DNA from 2 places in the Paenibacillus sp. Y916 genome. Region 1 is predicted to be linked to the other one. Evidence: riboswitches for the same ligand, from Rfam matches in the RefSeq annotation. Region 1 holds a riboswitch; the other holds the start of a gene.
The links. Region 1 has a riboswitch for ZMP and ZTP ahead of AC1TO9_RS04770 (bifunctional 5,10-methylenetetrahydrofolate dehydrogenase/5,10-methenyltetrahydrofolate cyclohydrolase). Riboswitches for the same ligand answer to the same signal wherever they lie in the genome.

Region 1 (14,987 bases):
CATCCTTTCTGTACACCATAGGGATATATATATATTTTTTTGGGGGCACTCTGGGCGGATAGCCCCTAATCCTCTAGTTCATCCAACTTTGCTTCCAGTTCAGCCAGATGTCGCTTTGCTTGGTTCAATATTTCCTGAAGCTCTGCGGCTTCTGCTCGTTTTATTTCTTTTTTGACGGCCTTAATCTGTTGTTCCAGATAGAGAATATCGGATTCATTTCCTGAGTTGTTCCAGATCTGTGAATAAGTCATAGCCAGCCTCCTTTTTTCTCTACACATGGGTTTCAAGTCTACGATTCAAGTAAAATCTGGTTTCCACTTATCCAGATTAATCGATGCTGCTCTTGGAGTCTAGCTAATAAACAAAAACCAAACCACATGAACATCCCCGCATGTCATGCGATTTAGACCGGTAGCTTTGCGTCTTCCGTCTTTCCAACGGATATGAAAAAAGCCCGCATCCGCGGGCTTTCTGTTCTAAATTTATGATGTATCACTGTTCTTGAGGTTCAATCACTTCAGGTGTTGCTGTCCGAATCCGTTGTTTCTCTAACTCCTCTTTCAGATCATCTTGGCCACTGTGTTTCCATAACGGAACACCGGAGCGATACGCCGCTCTGCCAGTCAGGTGGGAAGATAAAGGCGCAGTAACAAATACGAAAAGAATACCTATCAGTAGCTTAGTGCTAACATGATCGAGAAAAAATAAAAAGTAGAGAAACACGCCACTGAGAACACATAGCACACCGAGACTAGCACTTTTGGCAGAGGCATGTAACCTCAGATATATATCGGGTAGCCGAATCAGTCCATAAGCGCTAATTGCACTAAGGAGTGCGCCGAACAGAATCAACAACACCAACAGCAGTTCACCAGCTATCTTGATCATTTCCATGTTCAAGTACGACCCCCCTTTCGATATATCTAGCAAGGGCTGTCGTTCCAATAAAGGAAAGAATACCTATCAGCAAAATAATTTCGGTAAAGGCCTGCGTTTGTAGTAAGACAGAGAGAACAGCTACCATTGCTATCATATTAATTCCAATCGCATCCAGAGCAGCGACCCGGTCGGATAAAGAAGGTCCCTTCACTAAACGCCAGGCACATACACCAATGGCTAGTGATATGATCGTAAGTGATACTATAAGAATGAAATGGATCATTAGCGAGTCACCTCCAATATCGCACGTTCAAGGGTATCACGGATATTCGCTTTATACTGTGCAGGGTCATCAACATCCATCGCATGAATGAACAATGTCCGCTTATTATCCGACAACTCAAGCACTACCGATCCAGGAATAAGACAGATAAACGTGCTCAACGCTGCCACTTCCCAATCGGAAGTTAACTCTGTAGTATATTCCAGTATAGTTGGGTGAATATTAAGCCTCGGTCTTAGTATGACTTTCACTACTACATAACTAGAAACGACCAGATCCCGTAGTAGCATAAGAGTAAGTTTAATAAGCGCCCACACTTTTTCAAGATACAATCTGGACCAGAAACGCCGCATCCCGAGAAGTACGAGAATACCTAGCAGGAAACCAATGACGAAGCGAGACCCGGTCCAGTCATTGTGCAGGGACATCCATAGAAAAGCTATCATGAAATTCAATAATAATTGAAAAGCCATATTCATCTACTCCTTCATGACAGCGTTAATGTATAGTGCTGGATCAGCCAATACGGCTCCGGCTTGACCGACATATCCGTTTACCTTCTCAGCACCTACACCCAGCAGAATCACTATAACGAATAAGACAGCTGCCGGTGCCATCATAGCTTTATAACGAAGAGGCCGGACTTGCTCCTCCCCCTTTTCGCCCCCCCAGAATACCTGCTGGAATACCTTGATCAGGGAGTAGAGCACAATCAAGCTGGATGCCAGCGCGATCAGAGAAAGAACAACGTGATCCTCCCCGAGGCCACTTCGTACCATCATCACTTTTCCGGCAAAACCGCTGAGCGGTGGTACACCAACGAGCGCCAGAGTCAATATAAAAAACATCCAGCCAGTCCAAGGGTAACGGCGAATCAAACCACCCATATCCCTTAAGCGTTCGGTACCTGCCGCAGAGATAATTAAACCACCCAGAAAGAACAGCAATGCTTTGGCTACCATGTCATGCATTAAATAAAACACTACACCATTCAATGCATCCTGAGTAGCGATGGAAATACCAAAGGCAATAAAACCGACGCTGATGATGATATTATAATTAAAAACTCGACTAAGATCGTTGTAGGCCATCGCACCGATTGCGCCAAGAACCATCGTTGCTCCGGCCATCCAACCAATCAGTGTATGAGTCAGTTCAAGATTGTGAATGAAAATGAGTGTAAAAGTACGCGTAATTGCATACAGCCCAACCTTGGTCAGCAATGCGCCAAACAATGCTCTGACGGCCAAAGGCGGCGCACTGTAGGAGTCTGGTAGCCAGAAAAAGAGGAGTAGCCCCGCTTTGATCGAGAATACAAGCAGTAGCAGCACCGCAATGACGTTTAGTACGCCCCCCTGCCCTGTCTCTGCCACACGTATGGCCAGATGAGCCATGTTCAATGTTCCGGTTGCTCCATATAAATAAGCGATTGTTGCCACAAACAAGCTTGAGGAAATCACGTTGATTAAAATGTACTTTAAGGTTTCCCGCAGTTGAACCTTGGTACCGCCGAGCACAATCATCGCGTAAGAGGCTACCAGTAGCACCTCGAAGCATACAAACAAGTTAAAAAGGTCGCCGGTAAGAAAGGAGCCAAATACGCCGGTCAACAGAAAATGGAAAAACGTATAATAGTAGAAGCGTTCCCGTTCTTCGCCGATGCTGGCGAAGGAAAAAAACAAGCAAGCCCCACCAACAACGGATGTGGTCAGCACGAGCAACGCCGAAAACATGTCGGCAACAAAAACGATGCCATAAGGCGGAAGCCAGCCGCCCATATATAAGGTCTGAATGCCATCCGTACTCACTTGGTACACAATGAGCCCGGAAACAGCAATATTCAAAAATACACTGATTGCGCTGATGATACGTTGCAATCTAATTCGTTCTTTCAGAAAAATCAGTATAACTGCCGTAATGGCCGGAATCAGCAGAGGCAGCACTAACATGTTGTTCATTGTCTCTCCTCCTTGATTCCTTCCACATCATCCGTACCCGTCGAGCGGTAAGCCCGGTAAGCCAGAACAATGAAGAAAGCGGTAACCCCAAAGCTTATAACAATGGAGGTCAAGATGAGCGCCTGAGGCAAAGGATCGACATAGGCCTCTGCTTCCTCTCCAAGCAACGGTGCGGATCCAGTCTTGAGACCCGCCATTGTCAGCAGCAGCAAATGAACACCATGCGTTAGCAAAGTAGTTCCTAAAAGGATGCGCAGCAAGCTTTTGGAAAGAACTTGATAAACACCGACGCTAAACAATACACCGATCGCCAGAGCTATAAGGAGTTCCATTAATCATCCCTCCCGATCGTAAGTATAATATTCATGGTGACACCAATGACGGCGAGATATACGCCAAGATCGAATAACATCGCTGTCGTAAGTTCCGTTTTCCCAAAGAGAGGTAGGTAGAAATAACCAAATGCCTGAGTGAGAAATGGAGCACCGAACAAAAACGAACCAAGCCCTGTAAGAAAAGCAATCGAAACACCAATCGCTATTAGCTTACGATAATTGATAGGCAATACCCTCTCAATCATGTCCATCCCAAAAGTAATTCCCAGTATTACTAGCGCAGCGGAAGCCATTAATGCCCCGATAAATCCGCCTCCTGGATTGTTATGACCGGCAAAAAACAGGTAAAGCGAAAATATAAGAATGACAACGAATGCCACTTTGGCTACCGATTCCAGCAGCACATCGTTACCACGAGAATAACGTGGCTTATTATTATTAATTGCTCTCTTCAGCGGGGCGGGTGCTTCACCCGTCTCCGTCTCCAACTTCAACTTGATTATGGAATAAATAGCAAGCGAAGCAAGACCAAGCACAGTAATTTCAAACATAGTATCAAAACCGCGGAAATCAACGAGTAAAACATTTACAATGTTGTTACCGCCGCCTAGCACATAGCTATTCTCCACGTAATAATTCGAGATGGATTCAAACGGGCTGCTGCCTAGAGCAGCAAGTGCAACCAGTGTCATCGTTACACCGAATCCGATGGAAATGAGTAGTTTCGGCAAGCGTGCCCGAATTTTTAACGATTCTTTCTTCAGCTTCGGCAAATGTCGGAAACAAAGCAGGTACAATGCGACGGAAACCACTTCGACAATCATCTGCGTAAGCGCAAGATCAGGCGCTCGGAACAGAACAAAAAGCAAGGTAACCATATAACCTACCATTCCCGTTAACAGAATCGCTGTTATTCTGGAGTGTACAAACGGGATCACCAAGGCACCCACCAGCATAACTATAACAACAACAACTTCAAAGAACGAAATTGAGGCATATTGACTCATTCCAAAACTGATTCCATCTGTGTACAGCATTGTTCCGCCAAGCGCAACAATCAGGAAAGTGAAAATGTACATTAAATAATGACGCATGGAACCCGTCATATAAGTCCCAGTCAACCCTCTGGACAACTTTTCAATCAGCCGGATTCCTCCATCATAGACTTGATTTAAAGTGTATCCTCCGCCCCATTCTTTATATACAAGATTCCAGCGACCATAGATTCGGTAAACGATTATTCCGAAGACCACGACACCCATAGTCATAAATATCTCAGGTGTCCAGCCGTGCCAGAAATGAATGTTCACATTAAAGGGTTCTACTGCCTGTATGACAGGGTGAATTGCATTCATTGCAGGGATAATGATCGTATTGGACAACACGTTCGGAAAAAATCCAATTAAAATGGATAGAAGCGCTAGCAGGCATGGTGCCAACAAAAGGCCAATCGGCGCCTCATGTGCTTTTATATCCAGTTTCTCAGGCTGATATTTACCAAAGAAGGTCTGAAATATCAATATTATACAGTACGAAAAGGTACACACGCTGGCAATCCAGGCTACAATCGGAAAGAGCGTAAATAACGAAGGTATAGAAAGTATATCCAGCTGTCTAATATTCAGCACAGCCGTGAAAAACATCTCCTTACTCAAAAAACCGGAAAATGGAGGTAAACCCGCCATGGAGAAACTGCCGATCATTGCTATCGTGAAGGTAACCGGCATAAAGGAAATTAGCCCCCCCAACTTGCGCAGGTCACGGGTACCCGTTCCATGATCGACTATACCAACCATCATAAACAAGGAACCTTTAAATATCGCATGGTTAATAAGATGAAAGATAGCTGCCGTTGTTGCAGCGGTATAGAAAACTGACTCTTCACCTGTATAAAAAGCGGCGGCAGAACCTAGTCCAAGCAATCCCATAATCAGTCCAAGCTGACTGATCGTTGAATAGGCTAACAGAGCCTTTAGATCCGTCTGCTTCATCGCCTGGATTGAACCATAGATCAAGGTGATCAAACCGACGATTGAGACAATCCAGAACCACTCATGTTGCCCTGCAAACACTGGGCTGAAACGGGCTACCAGATATAGACCAGCCTTAACCATCGTTGCCGAATGAAGATAAGCGCTGACTGGTGTAGGTGCTTCCATAGCATCTGGCAACCAAATATGGAATGGGAACTGGGCTGATTTGGTGAAGGCACCCAGCAGAATCAGCAACATTGCCGGAATAAACAGCGTCTGTCCACTAATATCCGCACCCATACTCCAAATTTCGCGAATGCTGAAAGTGCCTGTCATCACGTAGAGCATCAGGAAGCCAGCGAACATCGCTAGACCGCCGAATACGGTAATCAGCATAGATTTCTGTGCACCATAACGAGACTTCTGCCTCCGATGCCAGAAACCGATCAGCAGAAACGACGAAACGCTTGTCAATTCCCAGAAACCGTAGAATACCATCATGTTATCCGAGAGCACAACACCAAGCATCGCTCCCATAAATAACATCAGATAAATATAAAAAGGGGTTAATTCTTCTTTGCGCTTGTCTAGATAATAAATAGAATAGATGATTACAAGACTACCCATTCCAGTAATTAACAACGCGAACAGTAAACTTAATCCATCTAGATGGAAAACCAGATTAATTCCGAGTGAAGGAATCCATGAGATGGTTTCATACCCCAAATCCCCTCCCTTAATAAGCGGAATCCGGGTCAAGAAATAAACGAACAGAACGAGTGGACCGAGAAAAACAAGCCAACCTCTGTGTAGGTTGGGTGCCCTCTTTCTTAAAAGCGCTACTACTAAGGCCAGTAGAAAAGGGACAAGTATGATTATATGCAGCAAAGGCAAGCCTCCCTTTCCATGTAAACAACTCAATTTGTGAACATTAGTACTTACTTTTTCACCAAAATCCAAAAAACATATGGATCTAGAGAGGCCTTAAGTAATAGGTCCTCTTCTAGATATATATACACCCGATTATAAAGACTCAGTCAATGTACCATCATAAATATTCAAATATCTTACCTTTCCATCTTCTTGCTCAATTCTGAATAAACCACTCTCAAATTCTGTATGCAGCTCGTGAAAAAACTTCCCTTTAAGCGAATACTCTCCTTTAGGTTCCTCACTGAGCTGATATTCATCCCCTTCTTTGACCAGATAGGAGATAACGCCTTCCTCATGTGTTTCTTCAAGCCCGGCGCTCATCCGTTGAACAGCCACTACATGCAGGTCGATCAAATTCATTTTGCCAATAAGTTCATTGACGAAATTACGTTTTGTAAGCTCCTGCCATCGCGTCTGGGCAGATTGTCCAATTATAATCTGTGTAACTTCCTTGTCTTCAGCAGCTTTTACAATAACATCTGTTGTTTTTCGGCCTTCGCGTTTCTGGACCATAAACTCCGCGCCAACTTCCTCAGCAAGACGTTTCCAGACCCTCATATACATTTCTTTGCTCTCATTATATTCATCGCTGTCCGAACTATCCACGTTTAATATAAACAATGGCGCTCCTATCAATCCAGACAACCGGACACCACGCTGGATTAAACGCTCCCCATGTGGACCATAATGAACACAAACCATAATTTTTTCATTGTGAATGACCTTCATCCTCCTGTAACATGGCCAAGAAATACAAAAGGAGCCCTTTGGTGTTAGGCCCCTTACGTATTCCTAAAACCGATAAGTATACTTAATTATATCTATCCTTATATTCTTTGTAAAGTTTACTGGTTCGGTTAATATCCATAAAAAACTTTACGAGTTCATAGTCAGTCAGGAACTCAGGCAGAATCGGCAAAGAATAGACATACCCGATTTCCTGCTCACTCAACTCCCGAACATGCCCATTGTCTTCCAAACGTAATAGGAGACAGTTCAGTTTCATTTCAATAAGAGCAGTCATTCTTTATTCAAGTGATTAAGAGAATATCCACACCAAAATGAAACAATAGTCGTATATTGAAACAATCCTTATTTTTAGTAGTATAAAGAGAGGGGACGATCTTACTGGCCAAGCAAATAAGCATTGAAGAGCAGCTAGCCGCCTTTGCTTGGCTGCAAGCTCTAGGAACCAATCTTGCAGCTCTCGGTCAGACCAAAAGTCTGTCCAAAAACAAGCAGCATCAGGCAGAAGCTCAAAAACTGTCCATTATTGGAAATGCAATGCAATCCATATCTAATGCGGCACAGGCAGAATTGACCGCAGAGCTTCGGAGGACCGCGTCTAATAAAGAGTCTAATGATTTAACGGTTGCAGGCAACTGGCTTCAATCCCTAGGAAATGCGTTACAAGTTATTGCAGGAGTTAACGACAGTACAAACAGTGACGGGAACAGGAACGCAAACAGAAGCAAAGACAGACATTCCTCAAAGACCAAGAGGTGATTAACTCATTTTCACGAGCATACTCTGGTCTTTTTTATTTCGTTAAATTTTCAAGACCCGCCTGTTAAATAACGTGCAGTATGTTCACGCGGGTATGCTCCTCAAACGGCTCCTGTCCTATAACTACTATACGATGCCTTATGCGTTGAAACTAACCGATTCAATCTCCGTTCCCGGTTGCATGTTGCTACGGAGCACGCAATACTTTCCACAGAATTGGAAGGTCATAAGACAGTGACTCATGAGGTACATGCTCAGGAATGGCGTGAGAGCTTGCTTATGGAGAATATCAATATACCAAGCGGCAAAGTTCGAATGATCATTCGTGTCCTTCAGAGTCAAGTAGATTTAGATTGGATTGAATTTTCCTTTATTGAATAAAATGATTAACTGAAACTAATAGGCAACACTCAGCCGTTGAAAATCCATTGATGAATATGTCTTTCTCTGTTATGATTACGTCATAAATTGACTGTGTGTAACTGGCGGAACATGGGTAACCATGAGGGAGCACATGGATAACTGGCCGTACGCCTGGGCGAAGGTAAGGGGAGATTGATGCCCTTACCTCTTTATGTTTCTATCAAACTAAAAGGTGATGATGAGATGACAGCAACAACATTAATCTTGGATGGAAATCAAGTCGCAACTAGAATTAAGGAATCTTTAGTAGGAAGAATCCATCGTCTGTCTGAAAAAGGTATTGTCCCATGCTTGGCGACCATATTAGTCGGTGATGATCCGTCATCAGCAACCTATGTAAAAATGAAGAGTAACGCTTGTAAGCGTCTTGGGATTCAATCCATTCGTGTTGATCTCCCCAAAAATACCTCGACGGATGAATTAATTGAAGTTATTCATAAACTGAATGCGGATACTAATGTACATGGAATATTGTTACAGCATCCCGTTCCAAATCAAATAGACGAGAGAGCAGCATTTGATGCTATAAGTATTGATAAGGATGTCGACGGGGTAACAACTTTGGGGTTTGCCCAAAACGCCTTTGATTTTGCTAACTTCCCTTCTTGCACACCAGCAGCAATCATTGCTATTTGTGAATATTACAATATATCTATTGAAGGTAAACACGCTGTTGTGATTGGGAGAAGTCCTATCCTTGGAAAGCCTGTATCTCTCATGCTGTTAAACAACAATGCAACAGTAACCGTATGCCATTCCAAAACAACTAATTTAGCAGACTTGGTTCGTTTAGGTGATATTGTCGTGGCAGCTGTTGGTAAGCCCAAATTTGTTCAAGGGGATTGGATAAAACCAGGTGCTGTTGTATTGGATGCTGGTTACAATGAGGGTAATATTGGGGATATTGATTATGATAATTGTCTGAAAAATGCCTCCGCGATTACTCCGGTTCCAGCAGGGGTCGGCCCAGTAACAATAGCTACATTACTAAAACATACTGTTGAAGCCGCAGAGAAATTAGTTCAATAGATCACTAGCCCATAAGGTGTACGGGACAGCCAATTCCTTAGCTAAGACTCAAGCATTGATTATTATAATACCGATGTTCCCTGTCTTTTAATAGCATGGAATAACAGGAACATTGAACGTCAGCATGATAGGATGAAATCAAGAGGAGATGGCAAACATGGAATGGCTTATCCGAATGAAGGAAGCTCTAGATTATATGGAGAGCAGGATGGAGGAACCCTTTAATATTGATGATATCGCAAAAGTTGCTTACTCCTCCCCTTTCCACTTCCAGCGCATGTTCCACATGCTGACCGGAGTATCGGTTGCAGACTATATTCGCAGACGTAGATTGACGTTGGCGGCACAGGAACTGGCAGTGTCTAAAGTTAAAGTGCTAGATGTAGCTCTGAAATACGGATATGAGTCTCCTGAATCTTTTGCCAAGGCGTTCCGCAAGGCACATGGTATTGCACCTTCTTCAGCGCGAGAGCCAGGGATACAGCTTAAAGCCTTCCCCCGCCTCTCCTTCCATCTATCATTGAAGGGAGATAAGGAAATGGAATACAGAATCGTGGAAAAAGAAGAATTTATCGTTATCGGCAAGTCCACTGAGGTTTCAACGAGAATGGGTGAGAATACTAAGGTAATCCCCCTCCTCTGGAAGGAAGCAAACGAAGATGGAACCTCAGATAAGCTTGCTGAAATTGGTGTAAACAAGGATTTACTTGGTATCTGCACAGGGATGGATTATACCAAAGAAACATTTGCTTATTGGATCGCCGTAGAAGGAAACCTTGAAACTGACCTGCAAGGTTATGCATCCACTGTTATCCCTGCTGCGAACTGGGCTGTATTCACATCAGTAGGACCTATGCCACACGCCATTCAGACGGTGTGGGAACGGATATTCCAAGAATGGTTCCCTGGAACAGGTTACGAGCATGCAGGTAGCCCCGAGTTTGAACTATACCTGCCGGGTAATCCGAGTGCTGAGGATTATCGCTGTGAAGTGTGGGTTCCAATTAAGAAAAAGTAAAACGTATTTTAATAGGAAATGGCAGGTCAAGGGTTTATCCTAGGCCTGCCATTTCCTATTATTCGGTCTATTACAGATGCAAGCAAATCTTGCTTCCTTTGAACCCTGTATCGTCAACTGGAATTCCACCAAGTTGCTAGTCTACAAAAAGCTTTTTTCTTTTAATAATATTGTAAGCTGAAGAAAATACCCCTAATAAAATGCCCGTAATCGGGAACACAATCCAGTTCATGCGCCATTGATCGAACACGAATCCCATGATTAGGAAGATACAAACGGCAATGGGCCAAATGATAGAGGAAACCGCCCAAATCACTCTAATCTCCTCTTTCTTTTACTTCGAGTATTCACCGGTTTTCAAAAGCATATCAAAGCTCTCCCAAATGGCGCTGTAATAGATGAACAAGAAGACGGCGATGGCAACGACACTAAGCATGATAACGACACCATACGAAGATGCATTACCTTCAAAAGCCGAGGTCAAAAAAATAAAAACCGGGGATAACACACACAAACATACTCCAACAATGAGAGATAATGTATAGGATGAGGAAAAAGCTTCTTTCTTTTGAATAATAAGTGCTCTTAGCTGGTAAGACAGATCAAATTCATCCTGCAAATGCTTATACTTCTCCATAAGACTACTGCTATAAATAAAGATTCCAATGGCTGGAGTAATGAGTAAAAACATCGCAATCACACCATACAATCCCGCGTTATCTTCCGACAGTTTCCACCCTAGCAGACCATCTTCGAATAATGTAGTAATTAGAATCAATAAAGCTGGTCCAATGATACATAAAGCAACGCCAATACCATTCAGCAGACCGGATTTCTTTTTAGCTACCAAGAATCCTTCTGCTTGTTGCTCTGTTAGGAGGGGAAGAGTCTCTACCTCATCAGTCTGTATGATTCCGAGCTCGCTGATTAATTCATCTATGTTGCCAAACTCTGAAATAACGATACCTACAGCCTCATTTTCTGATTTCCCTTCATTTTTAAACTCATAATACTTATCCTCCATACTAGAGAGCATATCCTGTTTCAATTTGAGCATTTGGGGAATTCTTGGTAAGGCAGCAAACATATTGTCCAAGTAACTAATAATCGTTTCCATGGTTTGTCACTTCTCCCTAATAAATTTATTGATGACCTCTTTCGTTACTTCCCACTCCTCACATTTCTCATGGTAGTAATTCAGACCGTCTGGAGTTATCTGATAATAGGTACGTCTCTTTCCAAAGGTCTCGTCTTTATAAAAAGAATGAATATAACCATTCTTCTCAAGCCGTGCGAATGCAGAATAGAGTGTAGTTTCTTTCATCACATATTTCTCTTCTGACATCTTTTTTATATTCTTAGATATTTCATAACCGTAAGACTCCACATCTAATAACATATACAGGATAATGGTATCGTTATATCCTCGAATAACATCACTGCTGATCAAATAATCAACCTCCTTTACTGCATCTGTCGTACTATACCTGTCGTAGTAAAAATACTATAACATATTTACTACGACAGATAAAGTAATTTATCAAGAAATAGGCTCAATCCTACAATCCATGGAAGTGACTTATTACCTATAACAGCAAACTACTTATGGTGCTACACATAATTAGCCTTACGATCGTATTCAATAAAGCCGATGGGAAAAGGCAAGAGGAGATCGATCCCCTTGCCTCTTTATGTTCCTATCTAATCAAAACAACTAATTTAGCAGATATCGTTTCATTAGCTTAATAACTATATCCTCCGCTGCCTTCTATTAACGCAGTCCAATATCGTGAAAGCGGTTAGTGATCGGTTCACGCAGTAACATCTGGATTGACTGAATCGCAGAGGCCTCAGCCATTTTAGCATCAAGGAATAATTCAATTAGATTGTTTATTTGCAAATGAGTAAGGGGACGAGTCGTATTCAACTCAAACACATCGATTTTCTTTATAATCTCATCGTAGATCGCAGCTAGTGTAATATAATGTACTGCTACTATTTTCAAGGCTGGCCAATAATTGCAGGCCTCCTCTGTATACCTTGCCGCATCCCTTTTGTCTGCGGCATATATATTAAATGTTGTATATGCCCCCTCGGCATCGTAGTCACCAGAGCGCAATGCCTCCACAATGGCGTCGTAAGCTTTCAATCCGCAGGCATATTCGGACTCAGGAAGCATTAGATCATGAGTCTCCCCTTTGAAGACGGCTTGTATAAAAGATTCCTTAATCACCTGAAGCATATCTATTTCCAATTGATCTTCGTAAACTTGGTAGTACCAATAAGGAGAATGGTTCTGGCCCAATTCACCGAAGGGTATTTCCTTATATTCGATTGTCTGACCATCCGTATAGTAAAAAACCTCCTCGTTGTCATTGTATCCGTTAACAATAACGAATTGGTCTTTCCATAGAATAGCGCCCGTTCCACGATCAATAGCATTTTTTATATCCGTGATGGCATGTTGCTGATAGAGGGGAAACGTTGGTGCAAAATTAAATCCGGCACTCTGTGAAGCTGTAATCCCGACAAGATCAGCTGCAACGAAATGCTCAGCCATCCAATTGTAAGCTGTGGCTGAGTCCATATGTAGCTTTCGATTCACAGAAAAACGAAAGCATGCAGCCGTCATCCCGGATAACATATACTTCGGTAAGGAAAACCAGCCCTTCCCCGACAAAATACCATACATGGCATCCGTAAATGAATAGGATTCCGGACTTAATCGGAGTGTATGTACAATAACTTGTTTCATCCCCTGATTTCTCTCCTTCCTCACCTAGCAGAATGTGCCCCCCACCTTGGTAGGATAGATCGTTTGCGATCAGGGTAGCGCCCTGATATGATTCTAATGAGTTCCATCGCCCTTTCTTCCAACGCCATCGCCTTTTCAAACGTAGCGCATAAAGACGGAAGCCGATGTTCAGCCAGTTGTTTTTTACCGTGAATCAATGGCAGTGAAGCCGTAAATTCCTCTGTCACAATGCTCACAAGTTCAGCATAAATACTGCAAATTTCATCCAATCCAGGTACATAACTCTTAACCTCTTGCATATAATCTTTAATTTCAGTCCGTGCTGTCAGGTACGAATCCAAAATATATACTGCGCCAGCGCTGTCATAACCCCCTTGCTCAAAGGCTCGTATAAGAAAGCGATAGGCGTGACGCCCTGAAGCAATACTCCGATCAGGTAATGTTTTATAAGGCGTCTCCCAGTCATACAACGCAAGTCTGAGCGATTCCAGAACAGCGTCCTGTATAGCGATGTCCACCTTGTCTCCAAATATCTGACCATACCAGAATGGCGTCATATTTATTCCGAAATTATCGTATAGTACAATTCGATTTTCCTCAGACCATCCGTCCTGCACATAAAAGACACGATCGTCATCGTCATAACCGTTGATGACACCAAATTCCGGAATCCAGTAAACTCCACCCACACCAAGATCTATACTTTGCTTCATCCATTGGACCGCCTCCTTTTGATAGGTTTCAAATGAGCTATGTCTTGTTCTCCCACCATCATAGACTGTATATATTCCTAAATTATCGATTGCTGGAGCATGCTCAGTCCCCCACTGCCCGTATGCTGTGACTGACATGGGAAGAAGCTTCTCATGAACCGAAAATTTGAACGCCATACCGCTAAGTCCAGACAGCAAAAATTTAGGTCCATCGAACCGATTAGCCGCTGTCAGAATCGCATATATAGCATCTGTAAATGATTTAGATTCCCGCCTCATATGTATATCCTTAAGTATCATTAGAGCCTCCCTGTTCATCTAGCAACTCCAATATCCCTTTGCATCTGCTGCGTATTTGCTCTCGAAGCCACTTGGGGGATATAATCTGGCGCCACTCTAAGGTGAGTAGATGCCCAAGAAACGCATCTGAGTCAAAGAACTCTACCTCAAATACGTCTTCAGTTGAAGCACATACTTTATAGCCATACCATGTGGAGCCTTGTGGTGGGACGGCTAATGAAATGCGGGCCTTAAAAGGCTTCATCTGATGCGTTCGTCCCTCCTGCTGTTGCCCCTGTGGATCCTCATTACCACTTTCAAACTGCCGCTCTGTCAGATTCAAATGAATAATATCTGACAATCGAAAGGTTTGGAGGCGTCCCTGTCCTTCAACACAGGCAATGACATGATCGTCATCATAATGACGAGACATCTTTGAAGGACAAATATACAATTCCTGCTGTCCACTTGCCTGGTCTTGATAGATAATACGTACGATCAAGCGGGCTCTGATGGCTTGGTCCAACAGTTCAATATACTGCATTCGACGAGTATCCACTTCAAATACGGGTAGATATGCTTCATTATTCAACTCTTGGTTATCCGTAAAACGCTCAAGCAGACTGCCAATCCGCCGAATCTTATGGCCATTCTCATAATTGTAATGGCTATAACGATAAGCTAAATATTTCAGGACCCTTTTTTCTTCTTCAGTTATATATAAATGGGGTAATATAAAGCTATCATCTTCATAGCAGTATCCACGTTGTTTAGCTATATATTGCAACGGAGCACGAAGTGATGCGCCTAAATACTCGATATCCCGTTGCGCTTGTCGCTTTGATATTTCGAAATGTTCTGCCAAATGATTACTGTTTGGATAACTTCCCGCCCTGATTCGCT
Region 2 (14,987 bases), on a different contig from region 1:
TATGAATGGTGCTAAAGAGCGCGGCCAGCTTCGACTTGAAGGTAAGGAATACATCGTAAAAGATGGAGACGTTATGCATTTCCGTTTCAACGTATAGAACGTGTAGTGAATGATCTGAATAGATAGGAATAAGCTTACCGGCTTTGGGCTAGGTAAGCTTATTTGTTGTTTATATTGGATGTGTAGATAATGAAAAGTGGAAAGGAGAAGGCCGATGTAATGATTCATTTTGCAACTAAACCATTTTCCTAACGACATATCCTAGCGATATATACTCATTTACTAAAGGACGAAATTTATATATTATGTCTTAATTAGGGTATCTTGTAAGTGGGTGATTAAATATAGTTATTTTTTAAAAATTATGATAAAATAAAGAGTCGAAATAATAATCGGTGTATTTTAAATAGGAGAGGTGACCCCCAATGTTGGACAAATTACAATCCTTGGCGGACCGCTATGAAAAGCTGAGCGAACTGCTCTGTGATCCTAACGTTGCAAGTGATACTGCAAAGTTGCGGGAATATTCTAAAGAACAATCGGATTTGCAGCCTGCGTTTGAGGCTTTCACTGAATATAGAACCGTGACGGAAGAACTAGATGCTGCGAAGGCGATGCAATCAGAGAAGTTAGATGATGACATGCGTGAGATGGTCAAGATGGAAATTGATGAATTAGCATCTCGGCACGTCGAGTTAGATAGTCATATTCGTATCTTGCTATTACCGAAAGATCCGAATGATGATAAGAACGTCATTGTGGAAATTAGAGGTGCTGCGGGTGGAGATGAGGCGGCTTTGTTTGCTGCTGATCTTTATCGTATGTACACTCGTTACGCGGATGCACAGGGATGGCAAGTAGAGATTATGGATGTTAATAGCAATGATCTTGGCGGATTTAAAGAAGTGATCTTCTCCATTAACGGTCGTGGGGCATATAGCAAAATGAAATATGAAAGTGGCGCACATCGTGTGCAACGCATCCCAACGACAGAGTCGGGTGGACGGATTCATACATCGACATCGACTGTGGCAGTACTGCCAGAAGCGGAATCTTTTGAGATTGAAATTCTTGATAAAGATATTCGTGTAGATACATTCTGTTCTAGTGGTGCGGGTGGACAATCCGTTAATACGACCAAATCTGCTGTACGTGTGACACACATCCCTACGGGCATTGTGGCAACTTGCCAAGATGGTAAATCGCAGAACAAGAATAAAGAGTCGGCTCTTAAAGTACTACGTACCCGTATATCAGATACGAAGCGTCAGGAAGAAGAAGCGAAGTATGCTGGTGAACGTAAGGGGAAAGTGGGTACGGGGGATCGAAGTGAGCGGATTCGTACGTATAACTTCCCACAGAGCCGGGTAACTGATCACCGAATTGGACTGACCGTTCATAAGTTGGATCAGATCATGAATGGGGATATCGAAGATATTATTGCTGCTCTAAGTATTGCTGAACAGGCAGAAATGATGGATAAAGGGGAATAATGCTTTGAACAACGACGTATTTGTCATGACACCAAAGCTCAGTATACGGGAAGCCTTCGCGGAGGCTTCCTCTTTTTTCATAAATTGCGGCGTGATGGAGCCGCAAAGGAATGCCCAGCTTCTGCTGGAGCATGTGCTGGGCTTGTCTAGCACCGCCTATTACATGGCGTTGCCAGAGCCCTTCCCTGCAGCTGCTATAACTGCATGGGAAGACGCGGTCACCCGTAAAGCGGCAGGTGAACCCGCGCAATACATCATGGGCGAGCAGGAATTCTACGGCCTGCTCTTTGAAGTGACGCCGGCTGTGCTGATCCCTCGACCGGAGACCGAGCTGCTAGTCGAGGCCGTCCTGCAGCAGGCCGAGCGGCTGTGGCCTGGCCGCGCTACGCTAGCGGCGCCACAGCCAGGCAGCGATGCTGCCACGGCAGCCGTGCCGCCCGCTGCGCTGGGCGCGCTCGCCGCTGCTGGCGCCTCGCTCACGGCAGCGATGCTGCCAGCAGCGTCCGCCGAGCTCGCGCCGCTCGTAGCCGCGGACATCGGCACCGGCAGCGGTGCCATTGCCGTGACGCTCGCGGCGCATGCCCCTCGCTGGCGCGTATACGCCAGCGACATCTCGCCCGCGGCGCTACGCGTAGCCGCGGGCAATGCGGCACGGCATGCAGCAGCCGTTGCCTTCCGGGAAGGCAACCTGCTGGCGCCGTTTGCCGGGATGAAGTTGGACATATTGGTGTCCAACCCGCCCTATATACCGGCTGAAGATATCGCCGGTCTGCAGCGTGAGGTGCGCGACTTCGAACCGCGCCTCGCACTGGATGGAGGTGCGGATGGGTTGCTGCCCTACCGCATCATGATGGAGCAGATCGCGATGCTAGCCGCCCCGCCTCGGCTTATAGGCTTTGAATTGGGTATGGGACAAGCTGAAGAAGTTGCCGAGTTGCTGCGTCAAGCGGGACATTGGAATGAGATCATCATCGTTCCTGACCTTGCCGGAATTGAACGGCATGTACTCGGAGTTAATATAGAGTTGAAGATGGAATAGCTGCAGAAACTGCACTTATTTTGATGGAAAAGTAGAGGATACGTAGAATAGTTGCAAAAGTGCTACTTAAAGTAGGGGAATCCATGAAAAGTAGGGTTTTCGAGTAATCTAGATGTACCCTGTGCAACTAAATGTAGCGATAGGCGAGATTGGCCGAATTTAAGTGCGCTTTATGCAACTAACGGGTATTGTTACATTCGCATTCCGCCTACCAAAACAACTTGTTCACTTAGGACGCCGTAGTGCGCCTCTTTCATGATTCATGAATTTGGTTCAAGTAATCAATTGAATTAGGTACTGAACATCCTATACAATAGAAAGAAGTGCACTTTGGGGCACAATGGGCGGGAAGCCTTAGTACAGGAGGGCGACACATGCTTCAGAAGTTAAAAAAGATAGATTATATTATAGTGGCTGTCCTGATTGCCCTCATGGTGATTAGTATCTTGTCTTTATTTAGCGTGACTAATGGAAGAACTAGCACCGGCTTAGATGGACATCACATGAAGATGTTGATATTCTATGGTATTTCTTTTGTTGCCTTCATCATATTGGTATTTTTTGATTACAGAATTTTGATTAAATATGCCTGGGTCATTTTTTTACTTGGTTTGGTTTTACTTGGAGTAGCGAGTTATATAGGTGAAACGACGAACGGAGCAACGGGATGGATCAAAATTGGAGATAATCTTTCATTGCAACCGGCAGAGCTTTTCAAATTATGTTTAATCATTTTTTTAACCTACGTCCTTGTTCGTGTTAATAAGAATAAGTTATCCTTTTGGAGAAATGTTGTACCAATTAGTGTGATAGCCTTCATTCCATTTATTATCGTTATTGCACAGAACGATCTGGGGAATTCATTCAGTTATATTGTTATTCTCATTGGTCTGCTGTGGATTGGGAACATCAAGTTTTCTCATGCCTTGATTGGTGTAGTCATCATGATTGGAGCTCTCATTGGTGGCATTCAAGGATACATTCATTACCATGACGAGATCAAAGTATCACTGGAGTCCATTGATAAGGCTCACTGGGTGGAAAGACTTGATCCTTGGCTTGTTCCTGAGAAGGCAACGGCTAAAGCTAGTTACCATACAGACAATGCCAAGCTTGCTATTGCTTCTGGAGGAATGAGTGGAGAAGGGTATGCGAAAGGGACATCGGTTCAAACCGAACGTGTACCTTATACGTATTCTGATTCTATCTTTGTGCAAATTGCCGAGGAATTTGGCTTCGTTGGAGCATCGGTGTTGCTACTATTATATTTTGTAATGATTCATCGAATAATTCTGATCGCATTAGAATGTAGGGATCGTGCAGGACCCTATCTCATTGTGGGCGTCGTGGCCATGATGTTATATCAAATTTTCGTGAATATTGGTGCTTTTCTTGGAATCATGCCTTTAACTGGGATTACACTACCATTCATAAGTTACGGGGGAACATCACTGCTTATTAATATGGCTAGCATTGGCATCGTGATGAGTGTGCGAGTTCATGGGCAGGATACGGAAGAAGAAATGGTGGTTCAACCGTTGAGTTACTCTAATGTTACGAAGCAGAGAACGTAAGGCTACTCCAATACTAGAATGGACAATAGCCTTCGGTTCAGCGTTTATATTACGAACCCCTTTAAGTGGACACTCAAAGCACCCTCATACTTAGTTATGAAGGAACGAGTGAACTTGGAGGGGTATTTCTATGTGCACTACTCCTCCATAACATCAGCGAATAGATCGGCAATCGGGTTGTCCCCGCTTGTATGATTGCGTGCAACTTTGACTGCTTCGCCAATCATTTTTTTCACAGCTGGTCGTATTCTGGTTTGACTTTCCCTAAATGCTGCAACCCATTCCTTCCCGTTTAGTAGATTCATAGGTTTAGACTCTATCAGATCCGGACATGCTAACAAGTATGAACTGATAGAGAGGGGCCGGCTGCTGTGAAATGGAATGCGATACAGTGGAATGAGAAGAAAGCAGATGAACTGCGCTTATTGTTGAAGAATACAGCTATTATTTTTAGTATATTATTTATGCTTGTGATGTCATGGGATGGACAGCGTACAGATGCTTCAATTGTAGGAGGTTCGATTCCGCAGGAATCTATTCGGTTGCGCATTCTGGCCAATTCAGATTCGGTGGGTGACCAACTTGTCAAAAGAGAAATTAGAGATGCCATTGTTGCAGAGATGAACGGTTGGGTGGCAGAGTTGGAAGATCCGCAAGATCTGGATCAGGCGAGAGAAACCATTCAGAATCATATAGTAGACTTGAATATATTAGTGGGTAGAGAGTTGCGCAATCGAGGAATTAACTATTCTTATAACGTGGAGTTAGGCGTAGTTCCTTTCCCAACCAAAATGTACGGAGGTATGGTATACCCGGCAGGTGAATATGAAGCTTTGCGAGTTACCCTGGGTGAAGGAAGAGGTCAGAATTGGTGGTGTGTACTATTCCCTCCATTATGTTTCATTGATGCTGGAAGTGGTGATGCGGTAGCTCAATCCGAAGAAGGTTCGGTACAAGTAACTGGACCAGAAGGTTCTAATAGTTCGAACATAAAGCAAGTTTCGTCTACTGTCGAGCAAGATCCGGAAGTGCGCTTCTTTCTATGGGACTTTTTATGTGGAATCGTGGATTGGGTCAAAGGGTTATTCTAAATGAATAGAAATTCGCGCGAAAGTGCAGGTATTTCTTTCAAAAGGAACAATCTAGCGAGAGTGCCTACAATTGTGCAGGTATTTCATCCATAAGTGGTTGGAATCGTCTTTACAGCGGGAAAAGGATGTATTATCGCAGGCATCTCCCGCAACGGCTAGATCATGCGAAGAAAGGATGTACAATCGCAGGTTTTTCGCTACTAGCAGCTTGTGTCGGCTACCGCCGCGTATCCGCGCTCGCATGTATCAATACCTCACACCTGCTATTCAGCTTGTTATATTGTACGGCTCCCTTTCTCGTATCGGCCACCACTACGTGCACACTACAGCTGCTACCGTCGTGTGCCACGCCCCATTCCTCCTCTTTCCCTCCCCAAACGCGACTTATACAGATTTAACGGAAGCCACAGACCTTATGTTAGCAAAAACGCCACTTTTGTAATTTTAACGAAACTGAGCGACCTTATTTGGACCTTTTCTCCAAGTTGGGGTCGTTTATTCGCATATAGAGGCTTGCATTTCCGTTACAACTTCATACAGGTGCCTTTTCGCGGAATAGTGTCTGTGAGATCCGTTAAAAAGGCCGAAGTTACGATACGTTTACTGTATCAATTGAAATGTGAGATAATGTTGGAAGTTGCTTGCAATAACAAGCGATTTTTCGAAATATAAGAAATTATAAGTTTCACAGGATACTAAGATCCTTATATTTTCGATGAGACGGGTGCCTGAAAGTGATATGAAGTATCGCTAGCATCGGAAGCATAAGCTTATTGAAAAAAGGACGGCGAAGCCGTTTCTACTTGTGATGCTCACTATAACAAAAAGATGAAATTTATATAGAAAGCCTGGGATATAAAAATGATGCATAACTTTGATGACGGACTGGACAGCGTAATGCGGTGTGAGAAATTGGATACAGTCTATTGGAATGTAAGCTCTTTGTTAGAAGAGGGAGTAGGGTCGGATGACCAAGATACAGTAACTGGACAAGCGATAGAGGAAGCGGCAGCGCTCTTGCAACAAGGTGGAATCGTCGCCTTCCCAACCGAAACGGTTTATGGGCTAGGAGCAGACGCCCGTAGCACGGAAGCGGTAGAAGCGGTGTTCAATGCAAAAGGACGCCCTTCGGATAACCCGCTGATTGTTCATATTGCCGACCGTTCGCAATTAGCTGAGCTGATTACGGAAATTCCTCCTGTCGCGCTCGTCCTAATGGATCTGTACTGGCCCGGTCCACTTACGATTGTGCTTCCACTGCGATCTGATGTGCTTTCGCCTCGCGTTACTGCGGGTCTGGATACGGTTGGTATACGTATGCCTGATCATCCGATTGCACTAGCTTTGATTGCGGCAGCAGATTGTCCTATTGCTGCGCCCAGTGCAAACCGCTCGGGGCGACCTAGTCCTACACTCGCTTCGCATGTACAGGAAGACTTAGATGGTCGGATTGACGGAATCCTTGATGGTGGTCCAGCTGGAGTAGGTCTGGAATCTACCGTTGTGCGTACATTCGTAAGTGGGGAAATACATGTGCTACGACCTGGTGGAATTACGATCGAACAGCTCGCCTTGGCGGAGGGGGTCACCGTTATTACCGGAGGAGGAGCTCTTGTAGAAGCGCAGTCTGCTGTATCCCCAGAACTTCTGAAGGGAACGGCATATGTGAATGCTACTGAATCCGAGGCTCCGCGTTCCCCGGGGGTGAAGTACGCTCACTATGCACCACAGGGGGAGCTAACAATTGTACGAGGCATCTCGCCTGAGGTCGTCGTATCTCGAATTACAGCTTTATTGGATAGAGCTGTAGATGATGGAGTAATGACAGGTTTACTTTCTTTTGACGAACATATTCCAATGTATGATTTGGACTCCGCAATCCATGTTATTTCACTTGGGTCGCTAACTAATCCAGCTGAGGCAGCTCAGAAGCTATACGTTGCGCTACGGCTTTTTGATGAGTTAGGTGTCGCTTACATGCTAGCCGAGGCTTGTTCGGAAGAAGGGCTTGGCGAAGCGGTGATGAACCGACTTATTAAGGCCGCTGGAGGAAGAGTTATCGAGGTGGATATCTAACTTTTATCATGTTTTACTCCTTGTCCGCATATGGTTGTACAAAAGTACAATCGGATTTGGAGGCGTGTGTATGCTGGAAGCTACTGCCCACTGGGGTCAGTTAATTACGATATTTTTGATGGCAATTGCTCTAGGAATGGATGCTTTATCGCTAGGTGTGGGAATTGGCATCAGGGGGATTCGGTTGCTTCATGTGCTTAGAATTAGTTTGTTAATAGGACTTTTCCATGTGTTAATGCCCTTATTGGGGATATTTGCGGGACATTATATTAGCTCGCTGTTGGGAAGGGTTACGGGATATGCTGCGGGCGGGCTATTGTTGTTGCTTGGGGGACATATGATATTTAATTCTTATCGTAAAGGACATGCGAAAATAATAAATTATCGCGCATGGGGCGGAATGTTGCTGTTCTCGATTAGTGTGAGCATCGATTCGTTCTCGGTAGGAGTATCTCTAGGGATGTTCAAGAGTGATCTGTTATTGACGGTTCTCATATTCGGTGTTGTCGGAGGTCTGATGTCTATGTTGGGTCTTCTCCTCGGTAGAAGAGTGAGTCACAAACTGGGGGAACATGGAGAAGCTCTAGGCGGCGCGATATTGCTTGCATTTGGGCTTATGTTTATCTTCTGATGCATTCAAAGCATGATACAATGGTATAAGAGGTTATTTAATATGTAAGGACAGATTTGAAGGGGGTAACGAGTTGCGAATTCTATTTGTTTGTACAGGGAATACATGCCGCAGCCCGATGGCGGAAGCTCTTCTTCGGAAGCTGGCTAAGGAGCGTGGTCTTTCACTTGAGGTGAGTTCTGCGGGTGTGGCAGCGACAGAAGGGATGCCAATATCTAGACATGCAGAAGCGATACTACGTGACCATAATATAGATGATGTAATAACTTCGCAAGCGTTGGGGATAGATGTCATACTTGATTGTGATCTGATTCTGACCCTTACTCAATCGCATAAACAGCATGTTCTTCGGATATACCCAGAAGTTGTGGGTAAGATCTATACGTTGAAAGAATATGCGGAAGATGATGAGCAGGTACTTCGGGATCTGGATGAATTGGATAGTCTTTATGCGACGTTAACGATGAATAGGGCGTTGGGGAAATTGATTGAACATCGGGATCAAGAACGTCTAATTGAAATCCAACAGCGGATACCGAGCTTTGATGTATCTGATCCATATGGGGGTTCACGAGCAGATTATGATGTGGCAGCGGCAGAAATTCATACAGCAGTCGAGCGGATTGTAACTAAGCTTGCGGATCGGAGCAACTAGAACATCGTTGCATTTCATCCTCTTTTGTTTTATCATGAGAGCAGAAGAACAATCGGTTCCGATGTAACTGGCGACTCTGTGGATGAAACCACGATGGAGCATCGGGATATACGGCCGGTCGCCTGGGCACAAGAGCAATTCTACGGGAATCCCCGTAGACTGCTCTTTTTTCGTCTTTTGACTAAAAAGTAGGTTATAATGGTACAAGACAAAAGAGGGATAATAGGAGGTTTTTCAAGAGATGAAGATTGCATTAGGGACAGATCACGGTGGCGTTCGTTTGAAGCAGGACATCATTAATGTCATTCAGCAACTTGGACATGAAGTGGTGGACGTTGGATGCAATTGCACTGACTCAGTTGACTATCCAGATTACGCTCTTCCTGTATGTGAGATGGTTGTGGCGGGCGAAGTTGATCGGGGTATATTAGTATGTGGAACTGGAATCGGTATGAGTATTGCAGCTAATAAAGTAACTGGCATTCGTTGTGCACTTGTCCATGATGTATTCTCGGCGAAGGCAACACGTGAACATAATGATACGAATGTGTTGGCGCTTGGGGAACGTGTTATTGGACCTGGATTAGCTTGTGAGATCGTTAAAGAATGGCTTATAACGGAATTTAGTGGAGAAGAGCGCCATGTAAATCGTGTGAACAAAATCAAGCTTATTGAAGAGCGTAATCTGCACGTCTAAGGAGGTTATCTTCATGGATCAAGGGTCGCAATCCACAGGTACATCTCTTAAAGAACAAGTCGCACAAGTCATGCGTGAAATAGCGGAGGTTGCCCATCTAGGGCCGGGGAAGCTGCTCGTGGTAGGTGTGAGTACAAGTGAAGTGATAGGAAGTCATATTGGTACAGGTGGAGCCTTGGACATAGCGAATGAATTGCTTCTTGGTATTGAAGAGATTCGCGAAGAGATGGGATTCCATGTTGTGTTTCAGTGTTGCGAGCATTTGAATAGGTCATTAGTCATGGAGCGAACTCTTCTTGAGCAACTTCGTTTAACGGAGGTTGTTGCTGTGCCACATCCCCATGCGGGAGGTTCCATGGCATCTGCTGCATATCGAAGAATGTTACAGCCGTGCCTCGCTGAAAGTGTGGAGGCCCACGCTGGAATAGATATCGGTGAGACGATGATCGGGATGCATCTTCGACGTGTAGCTGTACCTTTTCGCCCAAGTATTCGGTATATAGGACAGGCACGTGTGAATGCTGCGTATACCCGTCCGAGGCTGATTGGTGGGGAACGAGCACAATATAGAATGGAAGAAGCTTCTTCCAGCCAACAAAGTAACTCAAATCTTTGTGATTAAGCATTACAAACTTAAAGAATATGCTTTTAGCTTACGCTCAAAAACTTAAAGTATATGCTTTCGATGTGAGTTTTTACGAAGATGAATTATGAGGTAACGCTCAAAAACATAAAGAGTTTGCTTCCGATGTGAGTTTTTTAGAAGCTAATCAGGAAGTTTACGCTCAAAAACTTAAAGTATATGCTTTCGATGTGAGTTTTTACGAAGACTATTCATGGGGTAACGCTCAAAAACTTTTAGGAGGAATATAAAAATGGAAAATTTACGTAGTTATGACCCAGCGGTATTAGAGGCTATGGACCTAGAATTGAAGCGCCAACGGAATAATATTGAACTGATCGCTTCTGAGAATATTGTGAGCGAAGCGGTTATGGAAGCGATGGGTTCCGTACTAACGAATAAATATGCAGAGGGATATCCGGGCAAAAGATTTTATGGCGGTTGTGAACGGGTTGATATTGTAGAAGATATCGCCCGTGATCGTGCGAAGGAATTGTTCGGTGCTGAGCATGTTAACGTTCAACCACACTCTGGTGCTCAAGCGAATATGGCTGTCTATACGGCTGTTCTAAATCCTGGAGACACAGTACTGGGTATGAATCTTGCTCATGGTGGACACTTGACTCATGGTAGTCCGGTTAACGCTTCAGGTCTATTGTATAATTTCATTCCTTATGGCGTACAAGAGGACTCTTTCCTAATTGATTATGACGAAGTTCGTAAGATCGCATTTAAACACCGTCCACGTTTAATTGTAGCGGGCGCAAGTGCTTACCCACGTACGATTGACTTTGAAGCACTAGCTTCTATTGCTAACGATGTAGGTGCGCTGTTCATGGTGGATATGGCTCATATTGCTGGATTGGTTGCGGGAGGGGTTCATCCTAGTCCGGTACCTCACGCACACTTTGTAACGACTACCACTCATAAAACACTTCGTGGTCCACGTGGTGGGATGATTATTTGTAAGAAACCATGGGCGCAAGCGATTGATAAAGCGGTATTCCCAGGAACGCAAGGCGGACCTTTGATGCATATTATCGCATCGAAGGCAGTTGCTTTTAAAGAAGCATTGGATCCATCATTTAAGATTTACGCTCAGAACGTAGTTAAGAATGCTAAGGTGTTGGCTGAGACGCTTGTTAACGAAGGCCTGAACGTCGTATCTGGTGGTACGGATAACCACTTGTTATTGATTGATACTCGCAGCCTGAACACTACGGGTAAAGTAGCTGAGAAGGTTCTAGATTCAATTGGAATCACAGTGAATAAGAATGCCATTCCATTCGATCCTACAAGTCCATTCGTGACTAGCGGTATTCGTCTTGGTACTCCAGCTGCGACTACGCGTGGTATGGATGAAAAGGCTATGGTAGAAATCGGTGAGATCATCGCTCTAACTCTGAAGAATCCAGAGAATGAAGCAATACTTGCTCAAGCGGCAGCAAGAGTGACTGCACTTACAGATCAATACCCTCTATATCCTGATTTGAAATATTAAGAATAAGCTATGGCATGCATAAAGCATAGTAGCTTTTGGTAGAATAATATAAGTGTGGAGTAGCCCCTTTTTGCACAAGAGGGGCTACTTTGCGTCTACTGGTACTAGAGGATCTGAATTGGACGGAAGTAGCCGAAGGGACTGGAGAGAAAGAATTCAGTAGAAGGTCGATCCGAAAGAGGGCGGGAGTCGAGTGACCGAAATCGCGCAATAGTGAAACCATAGAAGCGCAGAAACGTAGAATAGATAAACAGATAAACCCCAGAGCCACGTAATTCTGAAACGGCGCAAACCGTACGGAGGAATAGATGTGTAAACTGCATTTATTTGAGTAAGCAAGGCGTGGAAGCGAGGAATAGTTGTCAAAACTACAACTAAAAGTGGGAGAACGATGAAAAACGAGGGTTTCCAGTAATCTAGATGTACTCTATGCAACTAAAGTTAGTGTTGGAGGGATTTGTCCGAATCTAGATGTACTCCAAGCAACTAAAATTGGTATTAGAGGAATTGGCACGAGTCTACACGAGTCCAAGTATATATTATGCAAATATTCCCACCTCAAGTAAGGTGACGCTTCCTACAAGAGTATTGGAATCCCCACCTCAAGTATGCAGTCCCGCCTGTAAGAGTGCTGAAATTGTTGCTGTGGAAGGAGATAAACACCTACTGTAATAGTGTTTGGCATAATTATTCACACCTCCGTAACTAGAAGTTCAATCAATGTGGGTGCAAAATCATTTCGGAGAATGATATAATAAACAAAGTTTGTATACACTACTTCTATATTGATGTACATTTACAACATGAAAACAAACGAATGATCCGGAGGGGAACCATGGGAAAAGGAAAATTGGTGATTTGTGATCACCCTTTAATTCAACACAAGCTTACTTTCATCCGTGATGAGCAGACTACTACTAAAGACTTTAGGGAGCTAGTTGATGAAGTAGCAACACTAATGGCATACGAAATTACAAGAGATATTCCACTGGTAACCGTTACAGTAAAGACGCCAGTGGCTGAGACAGAAAGTCGCGTCATTTCAGGGCGTATGTTAGGGCTCGTTCCTATTCTACGTGCTGGATTGGGCATGCTAGATGGTGTTCTTAAATGTCTTCCAGCAGCTAAAGTGGGTCATATCGGTTTATTCCGCGATCCAGACACATTACAACCAGTAGAATACTACACGAAGCTTCCTACCGATGTTACGGAGCGCGAGTTGATTGTTATTGACCCGATGCTTGCAACAGGTGGATCTGCTATTGCAGCCATTGATGTGCTGAAGAAACGTGGATGTACTCAAATTAAGATGATGAATCTAATCGCTGCTCCGGAAGGGGTTAAGGCAGTACATGATGCTCATCCTGATGTAGATATTTATGTGGCTGCAATGGACGAGCGTTTGGATGAACTTGGTTATATTATCCCTGGACTAGGGGATGCTGGAGACCGTTTATACGGTACTAAGTAAGTTTTAGAGGAAGTTCAAAAAGTCATCTTTTGATCACGAAGAAACGCAGCAGCGTAAGCTTGCACTTTAGTGCTTAAAAGTCGACTTTTTGAACATGTACTTTTAGAAAAGAGGTATCTTTAACTATGAGTAAGATTAAAGTAATGACGATCTTCGGAGTTCGTCCTGAAGCGATTAAGATGGCACCGCTTATTCTTGAATTGCAGAAACACTCCGATCGAATTGAATCTATTGTCTGCGTAACAGCACAACATCGTCAAATGCTGGATCAGGTGTTGGAAGTATTCAAGATCCAACCTGATTACGATCTGGATGTTATGCAGGAAAGTCAGACATTGAATGAAATCTCAATTCGGGTATTAGCAGGGCTTGAGCCTGTACTTCGTGAGGTTAAACCGGATATTGTACTCGTTCACGGTGATACTTTGACGACCTTTCTAGCTAGTTACGCTGCATTTATGCAACAGATTCAAGTGGGACATGTGGAAGCCGGGCTGCGAACTTGGAACAAACAGTCCCCTTTCCCTGAGGAGATGAATCGCCAATTAACAGGGGTTCTTGCGGACCTTCATTTTTCTCCTACGAAATGGTCTGCAAATAACTTGCTTTCTGAAAACAAGTCAAAGTCAAGCATTTATATCACAGGCAATACCGTCACAGATGTGTTTAAATATACTGTACACCCCGAATATAATCATCCTGTGCTAGACTGGGCGTCAGGTAAGAAACTCATTTTAATGACGGCGCATCGCAGGGAATCCCAAGGCGAACCGCACCGTCATATTTTTCGTGCAGTGAAGAGGATTGCTGATGAATTCGAAGATGTTGTTATCTGCTATCCTGTGCATCCGAGTCCTGCAGTGATGGGCCCAGCACATGAGATTTTAGGGAATCATCCTCGGATTAAACTCATTGCACCGTTGGATGTGGTAGATTTCCACAACTTTTATCCTCATACCCATTTGATTCTGAGTGATTCGGGAGGATTGCAGGAAGAAGCACCATCCTTTGGCGTACCAGTACTTGTGCTTCGTGATACGACAGAACGTCCTGAAGGAATACAAGCGGGAACGCTTGAATTGGTAGGGACGGATGAGGAGAATGTGTATCAACGGACTAGAACCCTGTTAACAGATCAGAAGGTGTACGATGCCATGAGTAAGGCGACTAATCCATATGGAGATGGAAAAGTTTCAGAAAGAATTGTCAATGCGATTCTTCACAATTTCGGTTTGGAAAACGAACGCCCAGAAGAATTTCACACAATGTTCACAAATGAGTAAAAATGTGTTATTTTATAATGTGTAGGTTAGTGTACAGTAGAACTGTATGGTTTTAGCGGTGTTTATAGATTTATGAAGAGAAATTAGCTGCCTTTTTTCGCTTTAAAGCGATGAAAACGTTTGATTGACAAATCCTTAAAATATTCAGTAAAATAGGTTGGGATTAGTGTAATGGAGAACCCAAAACGTAATGATAATCCGTGGTTTATGGCACTTTACATAAGTGGAGCTGGTGGCTTACTTACAACGCATATTCTTATAGGTTTTTTTATAAGTAGATGGTTGATGGGATTGTGGGAAGGGCCTAAATATTGGATGGCGATCGGAAGTATTTCTGGGCTAGTTTTGGGAATCTCTAACATTATCGTTTTGATCAAAAAAATTTTGGGGGAAAAGAATGGATGATACCATTTCCATTGTAAGAACAGTCACTAGGTTATCTTTACTGATGATGTCAGCATTGTTAGTTGGATGGGCCTTAGTTCCTGAATATCGAACAGTCACAATGGGGATGGTCCTAGGTATAGTAGTCGGTCTGGTTAATACAGGCTATCTTTCGATGAAAATTCGTAATGCAGTTCAATCAATATCAAGCAATAAGAGACAATTTGGTCTAGGCTTTCTGACTCGAATAAGCTTTTCTATACTAGTAGTCATGTTTGCGATTAAGTTTGAGCATTTTTCTCTTGGAGCAACAATTGCTGGACTATTCATACCGCAGTTATTGACCATCCCTGTAGCAATATATGGAAGTGTAAGTAAGAAGAGCTAACATTTATCTGAAAGGAGGGGAACATTTTAATGCATGATTCACCGATTATTCTTGTGGGGGGACTACAACTCGATTTCTCTGC

Region 2: another riboswitch for ZMP and ZTP. It lies ahead of rpiB (ribose 5-phosphate isomerase B); the one in region 1 lies ahead of AC1TO9_RS04770 (bifunctional 5,10-methylenetetrahydrofolate dehydrogenase/5,10-methenyltetrahydrofolate cyclohydrolase).

Annotation. Positions count from the first base shown of each region.
Region 1 is NZ_JBXCJA010000002.1:133,341-148,327, forward strand. It holds gene AC1TO9_RS04720 (hypothetical protein) at 66-251, opposite strand; gene mnhG (monovalent cation/H(+) antiporter subunit G) at 493-894, opposite strand; gene AC1TO9_RS04730 (Na(+)/H(+) antiporter subunit F1) at 869-1,162, opposite strand; gene AC1TO9_RS04735 (Na+/H+ antiporter subunit E) at 1,162-1,635, opposite strand; gene AC1TO9_RS04740 (Na+/H+ antiporter subunit D) at 1,642-3,120, opposite strand; gene AC1TO9_RS04745 (Na(+)/H(+) antiporter subunit C) at 3,117-3,452, opposite strand; gene AC1TO9_RS04750 (Na+/H+ antiporter subunit A) at 3,452-6,322, opposite strand; gene AC1TO9_RS04755 (adenine nucleotide alpha hydrolase family protein) at 6,452-7,090, opposite strand; partial or broken gene AC1TO9_RS04760 (DUF6944 family repetitive protein) at 7,538-7,678, shown strand; gene AC1TO9_RS04765 (hypothetical protein) at 8,045-8,248, shown strand; ZMP/ZTP riboswitch at 8,336-8,414, shown strand; gene AC1TO9_RS04770 (bifunctional 5,10-methylenetetrahydrofolate dehydrogenase/5,10-methenyltetrahydrofolate cyclohydrolase) at 8,474-9,319, shown strand; gene AC1TO9_RS04775 (AraC family transcriptional regulator) at 9,477-10,337, shown strand; gene AC1TO9_RS04780 (permease prefix domain 1-containing protein) at 10,672-11,454, opposite strand; gene AC1TO9_RS04785 (PadR family transcriptional regulator) at 11,461-11,787, opposite strand; gene AC1TO9_RS04790 (hypothetical protein) at 12,109-13,092, opposite strand; gene AC1TO9_RS04795 (hypothetical protein) at 13,113-14,105, opposite strand; gene AC1TO9_RS04800 (helix-turn-helix transcriptional regulator) at 14,095-14,987, opposite strand, start outside.
Region 2 is NZ_JBXCJA010000003.1:428,963-443,949, forward strand. It holds gene ychF (redox-regulated ATPase YchF) at 1-97, shown strand, start outside; gene prfA (peptide chain release factor 1) at 426-1,493, shown strand; gene AC1TO9_RS09970 (HemK/PrmC family methyltransferase) at 1,498-2,532, shown strand; gene AC1TO9_RS09975 (FtsW/RodA/SpoVE family cell cycle protein) at 2,907-4,106, shown strand; gene AC1TO9_RS09980 (hypothetical protein) at 4,244-4,411, opposite strand; gene spoIIR (stage II sporulation protein R) at 4,523-5,197, shown strand; gene AC1TO9_RS09990 (L-threonylcarbamoyladenylate synthase) at 6,062-7,273, shown strand; gene AC1TO9_RS09995 (manganese efflux pump MntP) at 7,344-7,904, shown strand; gene AC1TO9_RS10000 (low molecular weight protein arginine phosphatase) at 7,978-8,559, shown strand; ZMP/ZTP riboswitch at 8,613-8,694, shown strand; gene rpiB (ribose 5-phosphate isomerase B) at 8,801-9,256, shown strand; gene AC1TO9_RS10010 (TIGR01440 family protein) at 9,270-9,878, shown strand; gene AC1TO9_RS10015 (serine hydroxymethyltransferase) at 10,132-11,379, shown strand; gene upp (uracil phosphoribosyltransferase) at 12,215-12,850, shown strand; gene wecB (non-hydrolyzing UDP-N-acetylglucosamine 2-epimerase) at 12,976-14,133, shown strand; gene AC1TO9_RS10030 (AtpZ/AtpI family protein) at 14,305-14,538, shown strand; gene AC1TO9_RS10035 (ATP synthase subunit I) at 14,531-14,905, shown strand; gene atpB (F0F1 ATP synthase subunit A) at 14,935-14,987, shown strand, end outside.